DNA from 3 places in the Paenibacillus sp. FSL R5-0527 genome. Region 2 is predicted to be linked to each of the others. Evidence: predicted binding sites of a transcription regulator. Region 2 holds the regulator's gene; each other region holds the start of a gene.
The links. The regulator Rex, encoded in region 2, represses fermentation and respiration genes when NADH is low (regulators of the CRP and FNR family bind a similar motif). The targets are predictions, from matches to a motif close to TTGTGAAATATTTCACAA.
Positions count from the first base shown of each region.

Region 1: nirB (nitrite reductase large subunit NirB) is a predicted target of Rex. The motif match lies at 2,408-2,425, and genes of this name have one in related genera.
Region 3: NYE69_RS09255 (flavocytochrome c) is a predicted target of Rex. The motif match lies at 2,728-2,745, and genes of this name have one in related genera.

Region 1 is NZ_JBBOYI010000001.1:5,293,631-5,298,484, reverse strand. Features, by position in the region: gene NYE69_RS23485 (FAD-dependent oxidoreductase) at 1-557, shown strand, start outside; gene ric (iron-sulfur cluster repair di-iron protein) at 740-1,438, shown strand; gene NYE69_RS23475 (hypothetical protein) at 1,594-2,319, shown strand; gene nirB (nitrite reductase large subunit NirB) at 2,546-4,854, shown strand, end outside.
Region 2 is NZ_JBBOYI010000001.1:5,079,119-5,083,972, reverse strand. Features, by position in the region: gene dinG (ATP-dependent DNA helicase DinG) at 1-2,114, shown strand, start outside; gene NYE69_RS22415 (redox-sensing transcriptional repressor Rex) at 2,127-2,783, shown strand; gene NYE69_RS22410 (amidohydrolase) at 2,773-4,071, shown strand; gene NYE69_RS22405 (cell wall elongation regulator TseB-like domain-containing protein) at 4,480-4,854, shown strand, end outside.
Region 3 is NZ_JBBOYI010000001.1:2,083,967-2,088,820, forward strand. Features, by position in the region: gene gtfA (sucrose phosphorylase) at 1-24, shown strand, start outside; gene NYE69_RS09250 (aldo/keto reductase) at 42-1,019, shown strand; gene NYE69_RS09255 (flavocytochrome c) at 1,104-2,663, opposite strand; gene NYE69_RS09260 (hypothetical protein) at 2,815-3,294, opposite strand; gene NYE69_RS09265 (sensor domain-containing diguanylate cyclase) at 3,365-4,750, opposite strand.

The sequences.
Region 1 (4,854 bases), 210 kb from region 2:
TAATTGTAATCGGGGCAGGGCCGGCTGGAGCCAGCGCGGCGTTATTTTTGGCCAAGGCGGGCAAAGAAACGCTTGTTTTGGACAGCAACGCAAGCATGACGAAGCGGGCCTGGATTGAGAACCATTACGGGGCAAAGGACATTTCCGGACCGGATTTGCTCAAAATCGGACGGGAGCAGGCCGAAAAATTCGGCGCCAAGTTCATTGAAGAAAAAGTGACGCATATCGATGCCAACGGCGGTTCGACAGTAACCGTAAAAACGGAATCCGGCCGCAGCTACGAGGCGTCCCATATCATATTGGCCACCGGCGCGTTGACCGATCTTGCAAGCGCTGCCGGCCTGGAGCTGAAAGAAGGCCGCGAGCCGAGAATCAAAACCGTCATCGCTACGGACGGGCAAGGCCGGACCCGCGTTCCGCGAATCTGGGCGGCCGGCACGGCGGCGGGCGTCAGCGTTCATACGATCATTACGGCAGGCGACGGGGCAAAGGTCGCCATCGAGTTGATCAGCGAAATAAACGGCGAACGGTACGTGGATCACGACGTGCTGAAATAAAACGGACTTATCTGCAAGACAAACGGCAACAAGGCCTCCCGGATACGGGCGGCCTTTAAATATTTTGAGCGGAAGTAAGAAAAACAAAAGTGATTAAAATCACAAGGAGAGACGCTTCTATGCGTTAAGTTAAAAACGTAAGCTTACGACATTAGCTCAGGAGGTCTTTCCGGATGAATCACATACAAGCATTATTTAAGGAACAAGACATGGTTCGTGATATCGTGCTTCGTTTTCCGAAATCGGCGGATTATTTCCGCGGGCGGAAAATCGATTTTTGCTGCGGCGGCGCACGTCCGTTGGGGGAAGCGGCGACAGAGCGGGGGATTCCGGTTGAAACGCTGCTCACGGACTTAAACCGCATGGCGGCCGAGCATCCCCGGGCAGAGGAAGAACAGGATTGGACAAAGGCGGAATCGGCCGATTTGATCGGGCATATCGTAAACACGCACCATCGCTATTTGCGCGAGGAACTGCCGGAAATTCAAAAATACGTGACCAAGGTGTCCCGGGTCCATGGGGATGCGGATACGCATTTGCGCGAGGTCGAGCGGTTGTTCGGTGAGCTTCGGCGCGAGCTGCTGGAGCATACCGACAAGGAAGAGGCAGAGGAGTTTCCTAAGATAATCCTTTGGGAGAAGAGCCGGGACCCGGAAGTGCTGGAAAAATTGCAGTCCGCCATCGCGGAGTTGGAATCCGAACATGACGCGGCGGGCGACATTCTCAAACAACTGCGGGAGCTGACCGACGATTTTCAGCCGCCTGGCCATGCGTGCACGACGTACCGTTTAACCTATTCGCGTCTAGAAGAGCTGGAAGCCATGACTTTTACGCATGTGCACCTGGAGAACAATATATTATTTCCGCGATATACAACATAACTTGAAATATTCAGGCCTCGCCCTTCCCTGCTTAGGGAAGGGTTCTTTGCGCCTGCCCCGAAATTTGAGAACTTTCTGCCGGTCCGGTATGCTTAAGATATGGAATATTCCTGGATCGAATCAGGGAAAATGATTAAAGGAAAGGCGGGGCGGCGATGCGCAGGAGATTGAAATGGCTGGCAGGACTGATGGTTTTGGCCGCGTTCTTCACGGCAGCCTGCGCCGATGGCGGGACGATCGACAAACCGGACCCTTCGGAGGAGCTGCAAAGCGAGGATGGGCATGCCGATGACATTACTTTAACGATTGACGGGGGGACGTTTATCCCCGATGTGACGCGCAGTTTGCATTTCGATTATACGGAAGGGATTACCGTTCTTCGGGCGCTTGAAAGCAGCGGTATCGTAGAACTGACGAAGGATAAGGGCAAAATTCAATCCGTGGGTGAAGTTTCGCTTGATTCGACGCTGGAATGGGGGATCCGGCTAAATGACAAGGAGCTGCCGTCCCGCGATTGGGACAAGCAGCTCAAGGCGGGGGACAACATACTCGTTTACGTTAAAACCGCGGGCAGCGGAACGGCGGGCCAAAATGGAGCATCGCTGCTGCTGACCGTGAACGGGGGCAGTCAAAATCCGCAGCTAAAAAGCTATTTTGTCCATCAATACAATGAAAATACGACCGTGAGGGATCTGCTCAAGCACAGCGGGATCGTGGAGCTGAACAAAACCGGGCAGCATATCGTTTCCGTCAACGGTTATCGTCCGGATGAGACGGAAGCATGGGTGCTGAAGGTCAATCATAAGAAATTGCTTGACACCGGCCTTGACATGAGGTTAAAACCCCAGGACAATGTGGAAATCGCTTTGGTGCGAAAATAAGTTTCGGAGAAAAAGTAAATCCGCAGTTCTCTTAGATAAGAGGCTGCGGATTTTTCAATAGGTATGCAAAAAAAAATGTGACAATTAAATGTGATAACTTTCACAATTAATGTGAATGAAATCACAAACTATTCATAATTTTAAATGTATACTTTTGGCATAAGGGATTGCAGGTAATCAACTAATAATTCGGAACAGTCTTATTCTGAAAGGGGCTTGGATGAGGATGGCTACAGCGAAAGAGAAACTGGTCGTGATCGGTAACGGAATGGCGGGCATCAGCACCGTTGAACAAATATTGAAACTAACTTCCAAATTCGAAATAACGGTGTTTGGCAGCGAGCCGCATCCCAACTATAACCGGATCATGCTTTCCTATGTGCTCGAAGGCAGCAAAACGATAGACGATATTATTCTGAACGATTTGAACTGGTATCGCGATAACGGGATTACGCTGCATACCGGAACGGCGGTGGCCCGGATCGACAAGGAGACGAAGGAGGTTGTCACGGAGGACGGCCAGCGCGTGCCTTACGATAAGGTGCTGATCGCTACCGGGTCGACTTCGTTTATCCTGCCGATTCCCGGCAGCGATAAGGAGGGCGTGGTCGGCTTCCGCGACATCTCGGACTGCGAGCAAATGATCCAGGCGGCCAAGACTTGCCGCAAAGCGGCGGTCATCGGCGGAGGCCTGCTCGGACTGGAGGCGGCCAAAGGGCTCGTTCAGCTCGGCATGGACGTGACGGTCGTGCATTTAATGGAAGATTTGATGGAGCGCCAGCTGGATCATCAGGCGGCGGGGATGCTGAAAGCGGAACTGGAGCGCCAGGGCATCAAATTTAAAATGGGCGCGCAGACGACCGAGCTGCTTGGCGGTTCGCGGGTAAGCGGGCTGCGGTTCGCCGACGGCACGGAACTGGAAGCGGAGTTCGTCGTCATGGCGGTCGGCATCAAGCCGAACGTTGCGGTGGCCAAAGCGAGCGGCATCGAAGTGAACCGCGGGATCGTCGTCAACGACTATTTGCAAACATCGCTGGAGGGCGTTTATTCCGTCGGCGAATGTACGGAGCACCGTGGCGTCTGCTACGGACTGGTCGCTCCGCTGTTTGAGCAGGGCATGGTACTGGCGAAGCATATCAGCGGCGTGGAAACCGCGCCTTACGCCGGTTCGGTCGTTTCGACCAAGCTGAAGATTTCCGGGGTTGACGTTTTTTCGACCGGCGAATTTATCGATGGTCCGGAACATACGGTGATTTGCAGCAAAGACGAATGGAAGCGGACCTACAAAAAAATTCTGCTGAAAGACAACGTTTTTGTCGGCGCGGTGCTGTTTGGCGACATTAACGATTCGGCCGAGCTGCAGAAGCTGATCAAGCAGAAGGCGGAGATGACGGACGAACTGTACGCCTCGCTGATGGGCACGGGCTGCTGCGGCGGCGGAGGAGCCAAGAAAGCTTCGGTGGAAACGATGGCGGACGACGAAATCGTCTGCGGCTGCAATGGGGTAACCAAAGGCACGATCGTCGACGCGATTACCAATCAGGGATTGACGACCGTCGACGAGATCAAAGCCTGCACCGGGGCAACCCGCTCCTGCGGAGGCTGCAAGCCGGTGGTTGAGCAAATTTTGCAATACGTGCTGGGAGACGGGTTTCAGTCGGCGGCGAAACAGGGCATCTGCGGCTGCACGACGCTGAGCCGCGATGAAATCGTGGCGGAGATCAAGGCGAAAGGGCTGCAGACGACCAAAGAAGTGATGAACGTGCTTGGCTGGAGCCAGCCTGAAGGCTGCTCGAAATGCCGCCCGGCCATCAACTATTATCTCGGCATGCTGTACCCGGACACGCACGAGGACGAAAAAGAATCGCGGTTCGTCAACGAGCGGATGAGCGCCAACATCCAAAAGGACGGGACCTATACGGTTGTTCCGCGGATGTACGGCGGCGTGACGACGCCGGAGGATCTGAAGAAAATCGCCGACGTATCGCTGAAATACGATGTGAAAGTCGTCAAGGTCACCGGCGGCCAGCGGCTGGACTTGATCGGCGTGAAAAAAGAAGATCTGCCGAAAGTGTGGGCTGAGCTCGACATGCCGTCGGGGTACGCCTACGCCAAATCGCTCCGCACGGTGAAAACCTGCGTCGGTTCGCAGTTCTGCCGGTTCGGCACCCAGGATTCGATGGGCATGGGCGCGCGGCTTGAACGGAAATTCGAACGGCTCGACTTTCCGGCCAAATTCAAGATGGCGGTAAACGGCTGCCCGCGCAACTGCGCCGAATCGTGCACGAAGGATATCGGGATCGTCGGCAACGACGGCGGATGGGAGATCTTTATCGGCGGCAACGGGGGGATCAAGGCCCGGCTTGCGGATTCGCTGTGCAAGGTGAAGACCGACGAGGAACTGATCGAGCTGTGCGCAGCCATCATGCAGTATTACCGCGAGACCGGCAATTATCTGGAAAGAACGTCGGAGTGGGTTGAACGGATGGGGCTGGACAATATCCGCGCGGCGGTAGTGGAAGATGCGGAAAACCG
Region 2 (4,854 bases):
GGCTGCCCCAATACGAGGAGCGCGATGCTCAGAACAAGATGCTGGAGGAAGTGAGCCGGGCTTTTAACGATGACAAGCATCTGCTGATCGAAGCGGGGACCGGGACGGGAAAATCGCTTGGTTACTTGCTGCCCGCGATCTACCATAGCGTCAAACGGGAAGAAAAAGTAATGGTCAGCACGCATACCATTAACCTGCAGGAGCAGCTTCGGGAAAGAGACGTTCCGCTGCTCGCCGAGGTGGTGCCGTTTCCTTTCCTGGCTGCCGTATTTAAAGGCAGGCAGCATTATTTGTGCTTGCGCAAATTTGAACATAAAATAAATAGAAAAGACTTTGCCACGCCGAAAGAAGAGGTGATGACGGCGGCGCAAATGGTCGTGTGGCTGACGCAAACGGTCAACGGCGACGATGAAGAGCTCAATTTGGGCAATCGCGGCGGCGATTTCTGGGAAACGGTGGCCAGCGAGTCGGACTCCTGTCTCGGGCGGTCCTGCCCATGGTTCCGCAAATGCTTCTATCATCGGGCCAAACATGAAGCCGGGGTCGCCGATGTGGTCATTACGAACCACTCCAAGCTGTTTACCGATATCCAGGCCGGGCATCAGCTGCTGCCGGGATACGAGCGCCTGGTCATCGACGAGGCCCATCATTTGGAGGATGTGGCGGGGAAACACCTGGGCATTCATATGAAGTATTTTACCGTCATTCATACGCTCACCCGGCTGTTTAAAGACAGCAAGACCGGCCAGCTGCCGAATCTCCGCATCGCTTTGCAGGCGGCGGGGGGCGAAAAAACGGGCGAATGGTGCCGGGTCATCGACGAAATGTACCCGACGCTGATCGATGTGAAGGAAAGCTGGGACAAGCTCAGCGAGCTGCTGTTTGCCCTGATGCCGGAACGGAGCGACGCCGCGCCCGGCGATCCGGGCCAATTCGTTTACCGCCTGCTTCCGCTAAAGAAACCGCAGGAATGGGATAAGCTGTCGGCGCTGGAGAACCAGATTTACGTTGCGCTAGGGGACGTGCTCCGCAAAGGCGACCGGATGCTGGCGCAAATCCGGGAAGAGCAGGAGGATTACGGTTCCGAAAGCCTCCTGACCGACATCAACGGGTTATTCAAGGATTTGGCCAACGAGCGGGAGGCCCTGCGTTTCTTCATGAAGCTGGAGAGCGAGGAGACGGTGTACTGGATGGAAGCGAACGGGAATTTCCGCAGCCGCTCCCTGCAGATGTATGCCGTTCCGATCGACGTTAGCGCGCAATTGAAGGAATACTTTTTCGACAGAAAAAAAAGCGTGGTGATGACCTCGGCGACGCTGTCGGTCGACAAGTCGTTCCAGTATATGATCGAACAGCTGGGACTGACGGAAGCGGCCGGGGAAGGACGGCTGAACACGGCGATGCTGCCGTCGCCGTTTGATTACCGCAGCCAGGCTCTGCTCGTCATCCCGCGCGATTTTCCGAGCGTGAAGGGGAGCGTGGGCGACGACCATTTCGTCAGCACGCTGGTGCGTTCGCTCGCCGATACCGCGGTTGCGACGCAAGGCCGTATGCTGGTGCTGTTCACATCGTACCGGATGCTGCGGCAGGTTTACGAGCCGTTGAAGGAGCTATTGTCGGCGCAAGGAATCACGGTCATCGGCCAGGGGATGGACAGCGGCAGCCGCAGCAAGCTGACCCGGCGCTTTCAGGGCCAGGCGGCGTCAGTGCTGCTGGGGACGAGCAGCTTCTGGGAAGGCGTGGACATTCCGGGCGAAGCGTTGACGAGCCTGGCGATCGTCCGCCTGCCCTTCCAGCCTCCCAACCATCCGCTGGTGGAAGCGAAAAGCGAACGGCTGCAGAAGGAGAAGAAAAATCCTTTCATGAAACTGTCCGTGCCCCAGGCGGTCATCCGCTTCAAGCAGGGATTCGGCAGGCTCGTCCGCTCCTCGCAGGACCGGGGGATCGTGGTTGTTTACGATACCCGCATCTTGGAGTCTTACTACGGGAAATACTTTTTATATTCACTGCCCGGGCCGAAGATGGAGCATATGCCGCTCACTCAGATGGTTCCGCGCATATCGGAATGGTTAAATCCGGGAGACGAAAACGTCTCTAAGTCCGCGTCAGAATAGGGGGATAAACGTATGAAATCCGAAAAAATTTCCGATGCCGTCGTCCGCCGGCTGCCGGTGTATTTGCGGTTCCTCAACGAGCTGAGCCGGCGCGAAGTGCCTACGGTGTCCTCGCAGGAGCTCGGCCAGAAGCTGGACCTCAACCCGGCCCAGATCCGCAAGGATCTGGCCTACTTCGGCGATTTCGGGCGAAAGGGCATCGGCTACGATGTCGCGTATTTGATCGAGAAAATCCAGCAAATCCTCAACTTGGACCAGCAGATCAACGTTGCGCTGGTCGGCGCCGGTAATTTGGGGCAGGCGCTTTCGAATTACAACGCTTATTTGAAAGACAACATGAAAATCGTGGCGGTGTTCGACGCCTCTCCGGCCAAGATCGGCACGCAAATCAACAACATCACGATCCAGCCGATCGAAGAGCTGACGGAAACGGTGCGGGAGAAAAATGTCCGGATCGGGATCATTACCGTCCCGGATTACGAAGCGCAGCGCGTGGCGGATCAATTGGTGGCGGCGGGAATCGGGGCCATTCTGAACTTCGCTCCGACGATTTTGAAGGTGCCTCCGGAAGTCCGCATCCATGCCGCCGATTTCACGACCGATTTGCTCAGTCTGGCTTATTACTTGAATGACGGAAGCGGAAAGGAACAACCTGCCCATGAGTCGTAAATGGTTAATCAAGAACGGAACCTTTGTCGTGTTCGAACAAGATCGTTCCATTGTACAGGGCTATATGCTCGTTGAGGGCGACACGATTTCCTATATCGGCGAGCAGCTTCCTGAAGGGGCGGAAGACGCGGAAACCTTCGACGGAAAAGGGCTGCTGTTCATGCCGGGGCTGATCAACACGCACGGCCACGCGGCGATGTCGCTGCTGCGCGGATACGGCGACGACATGGTGCTGCAGACCTGGCTTCAGGAAAAAATGTGGCCGATGGAAGCCAAGTTCACCGCCGGCGATGTGTACGCCGGGACGGCGTTGTCCGTGCTGGAGATGCTGAAAGGCGGAACGACCACGTTCCTGGACATGTACGACCATATGGATGAAGTGGCCAAAGTGGTTCAGGAGTCGGGCATCCGCGCCGTGCTGATGCGCGGCGTCATCGGGTTGTGCCCGCCGGACGTGCAGCAGCAGAAGCTGAACGAAGCGATCGCGTTTGCGAAAAATTGGCACGGCCGGGCGGACGGCCGAATCACGGCGATGATTTCGCCGCACGGGCCGTACACCTGTCCGCCGGAATTTTTCGAGAAATTCGTACAAGCGGCTCATGATCTGGATCTGCCGATGCATACGCATATGTCGGAGACGCGGGCGGAAGTGGAGCAAAACGTGAACGATTACGGAGTCAGACCCGTTCAGCATTTGCTGAACCTCGGGATGTTCTCCCGTCCGTCGCTGCTTGCTCACGCCGTGCATTTGACCGATGAGGAGATCGATATTTTGGCGGCCCATAACGTGGCGGTGTCGCACAATCCCGGCAGCAACCTGAAGCTGGCCAGCGGCGTGGCGCGGGTGCCGGCACTGCTTGGCAAAGGCGTGGTCGTTTCGCTTGGAACGGACGGCGCCGCCAGCAACAACAACCTCGATATGCTCGAGGAGGTCCGCCTCGCCGCATTGATCCACAAAGGCGTTTCCGGCGATCCTACCGCCGTTCCGGCGCTGGAGGCCCTCAAAATGGGCACGGAATACGGGGCGAAGTCGGTGTACTTGGCGAATACGGGGAAACTCGCGGCCGGCATGAAGGCGGATTTTATCGCGCTGAATACGGAACAGGCCCATTTCGTGCCGAAGACGGATTACGTTTCCCATGTCGTCTATTCGGCCGGCTCCAAAGATGTAGAGCATGTGTGGGTTAACGGCGAGCAGGTGGTCAAACACGGGGCTTGCCTCACCCTCGACGAGGAGCGTATCCGGCGCGAGGCGCAAGCGGCCTTCGAAGGGCTGCTGGCCCGGTAGGGGCCTGGAGGCTTGGCACTGATTGCTTGCTGCTTTTTGAATGGCGCGTGCGGTTGCAGCTGCGGCCGTGGCCGTGGACGTAAACGTGAACGTGTCATGTTCGTGGCTGCACCTGTGGCTGTGCCTGTAATTACGGCGATTTAGCGGTAAAAAAGGGCGTTATTTTCGGATTTGAAGAGGTTTCCGCCGCAATAAGGGACTTTTTTGTCGCTATTTCCCGGCATTGGCCGTGATATTGACGATATCGCCCGTCCTCGGGGAAAATAAGAACTAAAATAGCCGTTATTTTAACGATGCGGAGGAAAAACGGCCGAATAACGACCGGAATTAACGTTATTTTTCTGCGACTGTGCGAATGTGCGCGAATGTAGGTTTAGACGACTGGCTACAGGGGAAAGGAAGAGAAGGTTGAGAAAGAGAACCAAGTGGCTCCTGCTTTCGCTGCTGATTTTAGTGATCGTGCTTTTTGCCCTTCACCGTTTTTATATCTACGTTCTTCAGGATACCTGGGCAAGCGAAAATGCAGTGATTGAGCAGGCGAAACAGGAGACGGACCTGGTCCAGGGCGATAAAGTGTGGAAATCGGTGTGGGACGATGTGTGCTGGGTGGTCCATGGCAAAGACGGGTCAGGCCGGGAGATGATGGTATGGCTCCGGGAAGGTCATGAACCCGTGGTGCGGCTGCTCTCGGAAGGTGTGTCGGAGACCCGGGTGCGGACGATCATTAACGAAAGCCTGCCCGGGATCACTATCGTCAGGCTGGTGCCCGGCATCTACAATGAA
Region 3 (4,854 bases), 3.0 Mb from region 2:
GCTATGAAACAATATTTTATATAACAGAGGATGTGCTAGAGATGACAGTATTGCCGATTCATAATCACGGGTTGAACGCAAGCCGGCTCATTTTTGGATGTATGGGGCTTGGCGGAGGCTGGAGCCGGGATCCCATTCAAACAGAACATGTAAAGCAGGCGCATGAAGCGGTGGAGACGGCTTTGGGCAGCGGAATCAATATGTTTGATCATGCGGATATTTACGCGTACGGAAAAGCCGAGACCGTCTTTGGCCAGGTGTTGCAGGAAAAACCGGAGTTAAGAGAAAAAATGATCATTCAATCCAAATTAGGAATTCGCTTTCCGGATGAAGTCAGGGGCATTCCGGCGCGTTATGATTTTTCCAAGGCCTATATTTTGGAGAGTGTGGATGGGATTCTTTCCAGACTGGGGATTGACTACTTGGATATTCTGCTCTTGCATCGTCCGGATGCGCTCATGGACGCGCGGGAAGTAGGGGAAGCCTTTCATCGGTTAAAGGCAGCGGGAAAAGTCCGCTATTTTGGCGTTTCCAATATGAGCGCCGGGCAAATTCGTTTATTGCAGGCCCATTGCAGTGAAAAGCTGGTGATAAACCAACTGGAGCTGAGCTTGCACAAAATCGGCTGGCTTGAAACCGGCATCCACGTGAATCAAGACGCGGCGAAGGGCAACATCTTTCCCGAGGGCACGCTCGAATACTGCCAATTGGAAAACATTCAGCTCCAAGCCTGGGGTTCGCTGGCCAAAGGCTTATATTCAGGAGCCAGCCTGGAGAATGCCAGCGAAAGTGTGAAAAATACGGCTCAACGGGTTAAACGGCTGGCGGAAGAGAAGCAAGCATCGCCGGAAGCGATCGTGCTTGCGTGGCTGATGAAACACCCCGCCGCCATCCAACCGGTCATCGGAACAACCGCCCCATCCCGAATTAGGGCGTGTGCGGAAGCCGAAAACATCGTATTGAGCCGTGATGAATGGTACAGTTTATACGTTAGTTCTCGAGGCGTAGGTTTGCCTTGATTGGAATCATTCCGACTTAAACGAACAAACGCTTGGGCCTGATGTGCCCAAGCGTTTTCTTTTGCCGAGGGAACTACTGCAAAGCTATTGCTGCGCCTTCACATATTCCGCCGATTTGATCCCGGCTTGGCGGCCGAAAATGATGATTTCCGCCACGGAGTTGCCGCCGATCCGGTTTTGGCCGTGCAGGCCGCCGGTTACTTCGCCGGCTGCAAACAAGCCCGGAATGGCTTGGCCTGCTTTATTCAACACTTCCGTGTTGGTGTTGATTTTTACGCCGCCCATCGTGTAGTGGATGCCGGGGCCGATTTTGATGGCGTAGTATGGACCCGCGGACAAGTCGTTGTCCATCCCGGTCGTTCTGGCGAACTCGGCGTCGTTTTTGTTTTTCACCGCGCCGTTCCACGTATCCAGCGTCGTTTGCAACGCATCCGCCGGCACGCTCATTTGCCCGGCCAATGCCTCGATGGAATCCGCTTGGAGCACAAAGCCCATCTTTTCGTATTGCTCGATCGCTTTCACGCGCGATTTGACGCCGGAATCGAATACGAGATAAGCGGATTTTTCCGGCAGTTTATTAATCGCCGCCGTGACATTGTCCCGGGTGTCCATCTCGTTGGTGAACCGTTTGCCTTCGCTGGACACGAGGATGGCGCCTTCTCCGCGAACGGCTTCCCCGATCAGATACGATTTTTCCTGCTGCACGGTCGGGTGAACCTGGATTTGATCCATATCGACCGTCGTGCCGCCGAGTTTCTCGATCATCTGAATGCCGTCGCCGGTGCTGCCGGTCTGGTTCGTGGTCACATATCCTTGCAAATCCGGCCGCACCTTGGAGATCATGTCCATATTGGCGCCGAAACCGCCGGTCGTCACGACAACGGCATCCGCGGCGATCGTTTTTTCATCCGTTTGGTTGAAAAGAACTTTAACGCCATTTACTTTGCCGTCTTTTTCCGTAATCTCCTTGACGTCGGCGTTCACGAACAGCGGGATTCCTTGTTCTTTGACGTTCTTCAGCAAGCCGTTGACAAGGTATTGCCCGACGGCGGAGCCGTCTTCGGGACGGTGGGTGCGTTTTTCGCTCATCCCGCCCGTAATCGTAATATTGTTCAAGCGGATTCCGATCGAATCCAGCCAATCGATCGCCGCCGCGGAATTGTCCACGAAGAAGCGGAGCATCTCTTTGTCGTTGGTGCCATGGCCGCCCTTTAACGTCTCTTCATAAAATAAATCGTTGCTGTCTTCAATGCCTTGCTCTTTTTGGAATTTTGTTTGGGAAGCGTTCATCCCCGACGAAGCTTTCGTCGTATTTCCGCCGGCCACCGGCATTTTCTCGAAAATTACCGGATTCATCCCGCCGGCTTTCGCTTCAAGCGCGGCCGTCATCCCGGCGCCGCCCGCGCCGACGATGATGAGATCGTATTTGTCCTTAAGCTGGTCGATTGGCGTATAGCTATTCGTTTCGGACGCGCCCGAGACGGCTTCGGCTTCTTTGGCCGTGTCCTTGTTCCCGGCGTTTTGGCTCTGGTTTTGGCCTTGGGTCTGGTTTTTGGTCTGATTTTGGTTCCCGCCGCCGCATCCCGCCAGTACGAGAACGAGCGAGAGAACGAGGATCAGCGCTGTTGTTGTTTTCTTGGTCATGATTACCCCTCCACTTTCTATGCCTGTTGTTCCCGTTTACTATACCATGATTGCTTGCAAAGTTTTGTGAACAAATTCACAAACCATGTGAAACAATTCATAGTCCCGAAAGCAAACAACGCCGCCAATTTTAATCGGCAGCGTTGTTTGCTTATTTCTTCTTGGCAGGTGTCCATTTGTGTCCGCAGTTCATACAGCCGTTTACAATCGTGCTTCTTCCGACAAAGCCAACCAATATGCTGACAGGCAATGAAAAGAATATAAAAACGAGTCCGAGGGGCCCCAAAAAGCCAAAAGCCTTAGCTGTGTGTATATTGGCGGAAATGAACATCACGCCGCTAAGCACAAAGAGGAAAACGCCGAAAAGAATCATAGTGATAAGACAGGTAAACAGGTAGGCGAAGCTGTACCCCCGCTTGTTGGCGACGATCTGCGGAGATTTGCATTTCCGGCAGACAACGGTCTTTTGGTTTGCGCTGCTGGCCGGATATCCCGCTCCTGCGGACGCAGCGGCGGACGCGCGGCTTGGCGTATTGCCGGCCGCTCTGGCCTGCCCGCCGGCCGTTCGTCCGGCTTGAGGCGCGGATGATCTTTGCGCCGGGCTTGCGGTTGGTTTCGATGGACGTTGCACTTCCGTAGATTCCCTCCAATTCACAATTCCAGGTCTATAGACCTATTCGACAAATGCTTCCAAAATCCTTCTAAAGACTGACCGTAACCTGGTTCCTGCCGTTATTTTTGGACTTGTACAAGGCCGTATCGACGGATTCGATAATTTGCTCTTTCACAATGTCCGATGATTGGGTCGCGACCCCTGCCGAGAAGGTCATCGTAATAGGTTCACCGCGCTCTTCCGGAACCGGAATGGAGGTCTCGCGAACGGTTTTGAGCAGCCTGATGCCGATTTTTTCCGCTTCCTGAAGCTCGGTCTCAGGCATTAATACGGCGAATTCTTCTCCGCCCCAGCGGGCCACAACATCGGTATCCCGCACATGGCTTTCCAGTTGCTTGGCTATCGTCGACAGCACCAGGTCCCCAAAGGGGTGACCGTATGTATCATTGATGTCCTTAAAATGATCCAGATCGATCAGCATTAACGAAAGCGGGCGGCCATAACGATTGGAGCGAATGATTTCTTCGTCAAGACGCCGCTCAAAATGCCTGCGGTTCGCCAGCTTGGTCAGATCATCGGTCACCGATAGCTCGTACAATTTCTTCTCAGCGATTTTTCGGTCGGTAATATCATTTAATACGACGATAATGCCGCTCACCAGTCCGTCATCTTCGACGGGATAGGTATCCGCCAAAAACGTGGAAGTCCCCTGGCCGTCCGGAAATTGGAGTTCTAACTGCTCCGTTTTTTTGCGCCCGGCCAATAGCTGGAAGATTTGATCCACCGCTTCGCCGGATACTTTTGCGCCGACTTCCCAAAAAAAGTGCTCCAACACCTCGTCTTGTTTCATTCTCAAAAGCCGGCACATCGCCGGATTGCACAAGTCGACTTTTCCGGTGCGGTCGATTCCGATCATTAAGGCGCGGGAGTTTTCCACGAAAATGTTCTGCTTGTTGATGAGCCTGGACCTTACTTTCAGCGCCCGATTCATGATGAAGATGAGCAGCGTGCAGATCCCCACCTCCAACACCCCCGAAAAAACCGCATCGATGTGGATTGCGCTCAGGCGGGAAAGAACGTTGATCGCGCTGATCGCGACGCAGGACAACAAGACGATGATCGACTCTTTGAGCGAGAAAAACAATAACACCAGAATGATGGGCACGATAAAAATCTCAACGCTGAACACGTGGGCCGAGTGTTGAGTTCTGAGAAAATCCCAAGCGTAGCTTAACACGAGAATAATGCCAAGCATCAGGCGAATCGCGAAATTTCTTTTCCTTGGGAACGATTTCATCCATAGAGGCGAGGCTACGAAATAGGTAAACACGATCAGGAGCGCGATGGCGAGCAATTGGATCGGCAGCGAAATATGCCCGTAAAACTTGATTTCGATGAAAAGAAAACACGCATATAATAAAAGAACGGCGGCGTTCTTTAAAATGTTGACGATGATATTTTTTATTTTCTCCATCTCCTCGGACAACCATGTTCATGTCGAAAATTGTAGCCTCCCGGAAAGGGGTACGTCAATGAAAATCTTTGATCCGAGGGACATAGTTTCCAAGCGGGAGCATC